DNA from 2 places in the Synechococcus elongatus PCC 6301 genome. Region 2 is predicted to be linked to the other one. Evidence: riboswitches for the same ligand, from Rfam matches in the RefSeq annotation. Region 2 holds a riboswitch; the other holds the start of a gene.

Region 1 (4,422 bases), 510 kb from region 2:
CTGTTGGAAGGCAAGATGTTTGGCCTGCTGATCGCTGCCAACGATCAGGGCGATCGTTTTGTCCTGCAAGCTTTCTCGGGATCGCTACAGGGTAAAGCCGAATGGCCGGGCTGGGTGCCGCCAATTCCGGGGCGGGAACGAACGCGGCTGCAGGAAGAATTGACGTTGCTGGAACTGCAGGAGATTCGGACTGCACTGCAAGACAATCAGCAGCACCCTATCCGTGCGGAACTCAAAACAGCGGAACAGGTCTGGCAAAATCGCCTAGACCAGCTCAAAGCGGAACAGCAGCAACGCCGGTTGCAACGGCAACAGGATCGCGAGCAGGCGATCGCCCAACTTACGGGCGAAGCACTAGCGCACCGTCTCTGGGAAATCGAACAAGCGGGGGCTGACGATGGATTTGCGCGATCGCGCCTCAAACAGGCTCGTCGACAGGAATTAGCAGCCTTGCAAGCTCAGGTGGCTGAACTGGAGGCTGAGTGGTTGCGACTGCGTCGCCGTCGGCGCGCCATTTCTCAAGCCTTGCAAACGGCCATGCATCAAAGCGCCACTTTGCGCAGTTTTGATGGTGTGGAACAGGCAATCGCCAGTTTAGGCCGTCTGCCCACGGGCACCGGTGATTGTTGCCTGCCGAAGCTCTTGCATTGGGCGGGGGTAGCGGGCCTGACCCCCCTTTCGATCGCGGAATTTTGGTGGGGCCCCCCGCTCAGCGATCGCCAAGCGGGGCAATTTTACGGGCCTTGCCGCGATCGCTGCCAGCCAATTTTGGGCCACCTTCTAGCTGGATTGCCACCCAGTTCAGATGAGCCGCTGGAACTGCCAATTCTTTATGAAGATGCGGATCTGTTAGCGATCATCAAACCAGCCGGACTGCTGTCGGTGCCCGGTACGAGGGGTTTGCAGCAGGCCAGTGCCATTCAGCTGTTACGCCAGCAGTTTCCAGATCTGCCGACCTACTGCGTGGTTCACCGTCTTGATCAAGCAACATCGGGCATTCTCTTAGTGGCTCGCAATCGCCCCACACAAGTGGCTTTGTTTGAACAATTTCGCCGCCGGCAAGTTCATAAAGTCTACGAGGCACTGTTGGAGGGTCAGCCCGATTGCACTGCAGGGACGATCGATTTACCTTTGCGGCCCGACTGGACGCGGCGACCCTATCAACTCGTCGATCGAGATCGCGGCCGTCCAGCGCTGACTTACTATCGCTGCATCGACCAAACAGGCGATCGCTGTCGCATGGAGCTGGAGCCTATTACTGGCCGCACGCATCAATTGCGAGTTCACATGGCGCATCCTGAGGGATTAGGGCAACCCATTCTCGGCGATGATCTCTACGGACAAAGCAGCGATCGCCTCTATTTACATGCGCGATCAATTCGCTTTCGGCACCCCAGCCAGCTCGACTGGATTCAGCTGACCACAGACACCCCTTTTTGATAGAAAATCAGGGCAATTAATGACTAAAACAAAGTCTAAAAAATCTGATTATTTCTGATTGCATTAATGATTCTGAGATTGGCTTCAGTACAAAACTTATCGTTATTTCTAACCAAAACTGAACGTCTGTCAGTATATAATCACTAGGCTAACGGTTCTAGCGGGGATCAGCTGCTAGAAGCAATGGGGAAAGTGCAGTGTAAGTCTGCCGCTGTCCCGCAACTGTAATGAGACTATTGGTCTCTGAGTCAGGACGCCCACCGTTATCCCGTCAAAACACTGTCTGCGAGGTACAGGCAAATGCAAGTTAAATCAGGGCGATCGCTCTCTTCACTACAACGAAAACTCCAGAAAGTTAGTCTTTTCAGTGCACCAGTTTTACTGCTTCTCTCGATAGCATCACCTGCTTTTGCTCATCATGCTATGGGCGGACAAACACCCACCAGTATTTTTGAAGGATTACTATCGGGATTAGCCCACCCTATCATCGGCGTTGATCACTTCGCATTTGTGATTGCTGTTGGTTTGCTGGCATCTGTAACTCGTCAAGGTTTTCTCAGTATTTTTGCCTTTGTGATCGCTGCTCTAATTGGGACAGGATTGCACCTCGCTAATCTCAATTTGCCTGGGGCTGAGCTGCTGATCTCTGGCTCAATTCTGATTTTTGGTTGCTTGCTGGCTCGCAAAAAAGCGTTGCCAGTTGCCGCGATTGCAGGGCTAGCCGCAATCGCGGGGCTTTTCCATGGCTATGCCTACGGTGAAGCGATTATTGGCGCTGGCATGCCGCCCCTGTTTGCCTATCTAGTTGGCTTTACCCTGACGCAACTCGTGATTGCTATTTCGGCTTGGGCAGTGGGATGTACCTTGATTCGGCAACAATCTGCAACCGAAAGCCTGACTGCACCTTTGAAAACAAGTGGTCTAGTGCTGGTTGGAATTGGTCTTGCCTTCCTAACTTCTGAGCTAATCAATCTGGTCTTGCCAGCAGTCGCTTAGGGGCATGCGATTGATCACAATGGATCCCTAAAGTCAGGGGAGAGAAATCTCCCCTTTTTCAATGCCTAGAGTCTGCGATCGTGCAATCCCTCGAGACTCAAAATAGTCCGAGCTAGATTGCTCCTAGCCTTAATTGTGACTGACCCTAGCCAACTCAAGCACTAAAGTATTTCGCAGCCGGATGGTAGGCAACGATTGCAGTGGTTGATTGTTCTGGATAGAGTTGTTCACTCTCATCCATACTCATGCCAATGCGATCGGCTTCTAGAAGCTCCAACTGAATCCGCGAATCAGCAACATTGGGGCAAGCAGGATAACCAAAGCTATAGCGACTGCCTTGATAACGTTGCGCCAAGATGTCGCGCAAACTTTCGGGTTCTAGTGAACCATAGCCCAATTCGCGCCGGATGCGAGCGTGAGTCCACTCGGCCAACGCTTCGGCAAGCTGCACTGCCAAACCATGGAAATAGAGATAGTCGCTATATTGATCGCCTGCAAACAGTTGGGCTGCAAATTCTGTTGCCTTATGGCCAACCGTGACTGCTTGCATCGGGAAGACATCCTGAATGCCAAGCTCTTCTGGTGCGAAGAAATCAGCAATACAGAGTCGCCGCAAACTCCGTTGACGGGGGAAATCGAAACGAGCGGTTGGGCGATCGCGATCGTTGGGGTCAAACAACTGCAGACTATTTCCAACTGCAACGCAAGGGAAATAGCCATATACGACCTGCGGTTCTAGCAGATCTTCTGCCAGAATTCGGGTCGTCCATTGCTGGAGAATCGGTTCTACTTTTTCCGCAATAAAAGCATCGTATTCTTCGCGACTTTGCTCTTTCGGCTTTCGGAATTGCCATTGACCTACAAACAGGGCTTGGCGATCGAGATAGCTAAAGACCTCGGCAAAGGGAATTTCGTCAGGACCGAGGATTTTTGATCCCCAGAACGGTGGTGTGGGGCGATCGATATCAACTGCAACGGCTTCCGATCGCTCTAAATCAATTACAACTTCTGCTACAGACTCTCTCGATTCTGTTGGCTCAGCCGCTTCAGAGGCGATCGCGGCGACCTGCAAAGGCTGTCCCTGCTCATCCAAGAAGCCCAATTGGTCATCCCATTGATCCTTGGACTTAGCCGCCATGAGCTGATCCATGAAATGAAGATCAGCGAAAGCATCTTTGCCATAGATAACTTGACCTTTGTAGGTCTGTTGGCAGTCTTCATAGACAAATTTGGGTGTTAGAGCCGCGCCTCCTAAAATGACTGGGACTGAAATACCCTCCTCATTGAAGGTAGCTAAGTTTTCCTTCATAAAAGCAGTAGACTTCACCAGTAGCCCGCTCATGGCAATACAGTCTGCGTTGCAGTCTCGATAGGCTTGAATGATGTTTTCTACCGGTTGCTTAATACCAATATTGACAACCTTATAGCCATTGTTCGTCAGAATAATATCGACTAAGTTTTTACCAATATCATGAACATCACCTTTGACTGTTGCAATTAGGAACGTGCCTTTGCCCGAGTCATTGGTTTCCTCTTTATCCATGAAGGGCTCAAGGTAAGCCACAGCAGACTTCATGGTTTCAGCCGATTGCAGCACAAAGGGTAACTGCATTTGGCCACTACCAAAGAGATCACCAACGACCTTCATGCCATCCAACAAGAAGGTATTGATAATTTCTAGCGGTGGATACTGCTCAAGTGCCGTCGCTAATGCTTGATCTAAGCCAATCCGTTCGCCGTCGATGATGTGTTGTTTTAGTCGTTCTTCTAATGGCAAATCAGCCAGCGAAGGCCCACTGGCCCGAGCTTCTTTGGCACTGACTCCTTCAAATAGGGTTGTCAGCTCTGTCAGGGGATCGTAGACGCAAATACCATTTTCAAAGCGCCGGCGATCGCCTATCAAATCACGACAGACTTGTAATGGCTTTTCATCAATCTTACTGAGCGGCAGAATCTTCGCGGCGCTGACGATCGCACCATCCATTC
Region 2 (4,422 bases):
ATGATGCTCAAGACATCATTTCGATAGGTGATCGGTGCCCCTAACATGGCTGCACTCGCAAAGGTTGAGGAAATACCAGGCACCACTTCAGTCTGAAACTGGTCGGCAAGGCGATTAAATAAATACATGAAGGTTCCATATAGCATGGGGTCACCTTCGCAGAGAACAGCTACGTCTTGTCCTGCGGTTAAATGCTGAGCAATCTTAATCGCTGCTTGATCGTAATAGGGTTGTGATGATCGCTCCACACTGAAGGGCAGAGGCATGGGAATTTCAATCTGATCTGTGCGGATATAATCTGCAACGATTGATCGCGCTAGGGCCTTGCCATTCTCTAGCGTCGGATAAGCAATCACAGGCACTTGCTTAAGAATCCGATAGGCTTTGAGCGTCAGTAGCTCTGGATCGCCAGGCCCAATGCCGAGCCCGTAGAGACGACCAGTAGAACTCATAGTTCACTCTCCTGAGCGATCGCGTTCACTGCTGCAGCCGCGATCGCACTGCCGCCGCGACGACCATGAAGGGTCATAAAAGGAACATTACGAGAGTTCTCAGCAAGGGCTTGCTTTGATTCGATAGCTCCGACAAAGCCAACTGGAAAGCCTAAGATCACAGCAGGGCGGTCAGTCGTTTCATCAAGGATTTCCAGTAAGCGAAAGAGCGCGGTGGGTGCATTGCCAATGACAACAACTGAACCCTGTAATTGCGATCGCCATAGCTCCATTGCTGCAGCTGAGCGAGTGTTGTTAATTTGCTGTGCGATCGCGGGCACTTCGGGTTCATTCAAGGTACAAATCACTGGATTCTCAGCAGGTAATCGCTTACGGGTAATGCCATTGGCGACCATTTGAGAATCACAAAGAATAGGACATCCATCCTTGAGTGCTTGACGTCCTGAAACTAATGCTGTAGCTGAGGCTTCAAAGTCTTGAACAATGTCAGTCATCCCACAAGCGTGGATGAGACGGACTACAACCGTAGCCAAGTCCTCTGGCAAATGGCTAAGACAAGCCTCTTCACGAATAATGCAAAAAGACTTTTTATAGATGTCAGTGCCATTCCGAATGTAGTCGAACATGTGCCGAGCTAATGTACTCCGAATCTAAAGTAGAACTGGAACAATAGTATTCAGATCAAACTGCGACCGCAGCAGAAACTGAACGAGAGACTCCGAAGTTGATTGTCTGTGTTTCTGATAGCGCTTTAAAACCTCTGTTATGAATGAGATGACCTGATGAAAACTCAGGCTGGGACCTGAGATTCGATCAAAGCGATCGCTATCTCCAAAGAAGATATTATATCGTTCGTTTGGCTTTTGCTCTTCAGGAGAATCAGCTGCAAGAATCGTAATCTCTGCTGGACTTGACTGAGCACAAAACTTAGAACAAGCACTGATATGAATATTAATTGGATCGAGTGCTTGGCAAACTTGATCAATGGCTTGTTGCAACCGTTCTGCAAGAGGTTGCGTTGGAACTATTGCTGCTTGACAAACAGGGTGACCCGCACAAGCAATGATCACAGGTTCTTTAGCAGTTGTTGCAAAGCCTAACTCTTGGAACCGCTGCTGAGCCTCGATTACTTCACTCTTGTTTAGGTTGGGAACGATGAGGCTTTGCCAGGGTGTTAACCGTATCTCTTGGCAGTTTAGGGCTTCTAGAATTTGAATTAAAGCTGTGAGTTGTAAACCTGTGATCTGGCCAAGAAAAGAACGAATGCCCAGATAAAAAAGATCTGGATTGCTTTGGGGATAAAAGCCAAACTGTCGATAGGGCTGGCTGACTGGAAGCGATTGTTGAGTTGTCTCTAGAGACTGTCGCGATCGCTCTTGGATGACTTGTAAGAATTGCTCTAATCCCCAACTTTCGATCAGTGAGTGCAAACGGGGTTTACCTTGCCGACCTGCCTTCACTTCTTGGTTGCTATATTCGTAATAAATCGCAGTCAGTGTAGCAATCGTTGGGAGTAGCTGATCAGGAGTGATGATGTAACCAGTATCAATTAGCTGTTTTTTAACTGCCAGTTGTAGTAGAAAGGGAATCTCTTGCTGATTGGTCTGAATAGCAGTCAGTTGAACATCATTCAGACGATGTTCCCAGGCAACAGGCGATCGCGTGCCAATACCGACAGATCCACCCCCATCTAGACCAATGCTGAACTTAGCGGAAAGTTCACCATATTCAGGATGTTGTTGCAAAAACTGATCGATCTGTTGAATATATGGGCGAGTGTCGAGCAGCTCTTCTGGGTCAATCCCTGCGGTGGGACTAGCCATCAAATTGCGGAGGTGATCGGTCTGCGGATGAGTTGCTGCTAAACCAACGGCTTGCAGCTGATTCAGCTCAGACGAATCGATCGCTCGTTGAACACCGCGAATTTGCAGATTAGCGCGATTGGTAACCTGCACCTGATCGCACTGAAGCGTTGTTAGTAAATTGGCAATAACTTTTAGCTGGTTTAGATGTAGAGTCCCAGCAGGAATGCGAATACGCAGTAAAAAACCATCCTGAGCCCGAGTGCCATAAAATACCCCCGGGCAAGCATTCGCTTGTGTCAACCAACTCATCGCGATCGCCTTCTCTGTGCTGCGCAGAGAACTTCAGCAAATGAGTGTCTTTTCGACACTCCTCAAGGCTGGCATTCTGACTCCATGGGCTTCTAGATATCTCTATCAAGAGCAATCACATTGATAGCCGATTGTGATACCTAAAAGTTGATTACAGTTGCGGCACAGTACCGGAATCACACCGGACTTTCCCAATCCTTAAGTCTCAGCAGCATAGCATGGGGCTGGTCACTGCTTGCGGGAGCATTACTTTTTACGAAGACAATGGATACTCCTTCCTTAACTCCGTGGCTATCGATCGTTGGGATTAGCGAAGAAGGATGGCTGGCCCTAACCCCGATCGCACAGCAATGTATCCTGCAAGCCGACATTCTCGTGGGCAGCGATCGCCATTTTGATCTTCTGCCTTCCCTGCCAGGTGCGGAACAATGGCGCTGGGGATCCCCGTTTTCCGCCACGATCACCCAAATCCTCGAGCGGCGCGGCCAATCTATTTGCATCCTCGCCAGTGGCGACCCAATGTGCTACGGCGTTGGGAGTTTGCTGGCACAACGCTTGCCGCTGACTGAACTCCAGATTCTGCCTGCACCCTCGGCCTTTAGTTTGGCCTGCTCTCGCTTGGGCTGGGCTTTGCCGGAAGTGGAAACCCTGAGCCTTTGCGGTCGCGATCCAGCGTTACTTAACGCGCTACTTTATCCTGGCGCCAAGATTTTGGCCCTCAGTGCCGATCGCTCGACTCCAGCCACGATCGCAGAGCAACTCTGTCAGCAGGGCTGGGGGTCAAGTCGGCTCACGGTTTTAGAACATCTGGGCGGCCCTAAGGAGCGAAAAATTAGTGAAATAGCCGAGCACTGGTCTCAGCCCACGATCGCCTCTCTCAACACCGTGGCGATTGAATGCCATGCCCGCGATCGCGACTTGATTGTGCCGCCCCGCCTGACTGGACTGCCTGATGCGGCCTACCACCATGATGGGCAACTGACCAAACGGGAAGTGCGAGCGATCACGCTAGCTGCGCTAGCTCCCCTGCCCGGCCAACTGCTCTGGGATGTGGGTGCCGGCTGTGGGTCGATCGGCATTGAATGGATGCGTAGCGATCGCCGCTGTCGAGCGATCGCCATTGAGCAGCATCCGCAGCGGCTGCAAATCATTACACAGAATGCGATCGCCCTCGGGGTTCCGAACCTGCAAGTGGTTGCCGGTTCAGCACCGGCTACGCTGAGTGGCTTGCCCCAACCGGATGCCATCTTCATCGGTGGCGGTGTCACTGCTCCAGGTGTGCTCGATCAATGCTGGCAAGCGCTGCCGATGGGTGGGCGGCTAGTTGTTAACGCCGTTACCCTCGAAAGCGAGCAAGTCGTTTTGGCTGGACAGCAGCGCTGGGGGGGAGATTTAATCCGTGTGGCGGTGCAGCGAGCGGAACCGATCGGCCGCTTTCTCGGCTGGAAATCGCTGGCACCGATCACGCAATGGACGGTCAAAAAAACAGCCTAGGCGATCGCGCCTAAGCTGCTTAAGACAGACAGGAGGACTGGACAGGGAAGCGACTAGTGCAACAACTCCAAATAGTCACGGATCTGATTGCGTCGTCGCGGATGCCGCAGCTTTTGCAGGGCCTTAGCCTCAATCTGGCGAACTCGCTCACGCGATAGGTCGAGCACTTGCCCAATTTCAGCGAGGGAATAAATCTGCCCATCGCGCAGACCAAACCGCATCCGAATTACATCGCGTTCGCGGTGATTGAGTTCGAGCAATAACCGCTGCAGATCATTGCTGAGGGATTCCTGAGTCAATCGTTCTTCTGGGGTGAAATCGGTGGTTTCCAGCAAATCCCCTAGCTCCGTATCCTTTTCCTT

What was found. A riboswitch is a leader RNA that binds a small molecule or an ion and turns the genes downstream of it on or off. The one in region 2 is predicted to bind cobalamin.
Region 1: it holds a riboswitch for cobalamin, as region 2 does, so the genes downstream of both, SYC_RS00940 (HupE/UreJ family protein) here and cobG (precorrin-3B synthase) in region 2, are expected to answer to the same signal.

Annotation. Positions count from the first base shown of each region.
Region 1 is NC_006576.1:205,078-209,499, forward strand. It holds gene SYC_RS00935 (RluA family pseudouridine synthase) at 1-1,440, shown strand, start outside; cobalamin riboswitch at 1,576-1,720, shown strand; gene SYC_RS00940 (HupE/UreJ family protein) at 1,741-2,436, shown strand; gene metH (methionine synthase) at 2,591-4,422, opposite strand, start outside.
Region 2 is NC_006576.1:2,395,121-2,399,542, forward strand. It holds gene cobI (precorrin-2 C(20)-methyltransferase) at 1-452, opposite strand, end outside; gene SYC_RS11865 (precorrin-8X methylmutase) at 449-1,078, opposite strand; gene cobG (precorrin-3B synthase) at 1,103-2,566, opposite strand; cobalamin riboswitch at 2,615-2,803, opposite strand; gene SYC_RS11875 (bifunctional cobalt-precorrin-7 (C(5))-methyltransferase/cobalt-precorrin-6B (C(15))-methyltransferase) at 2,831-4,060, shown strand; gene sigC (RNA polymerase sigma factor SigC) at 4,114-4,422, opposite strand, start outside.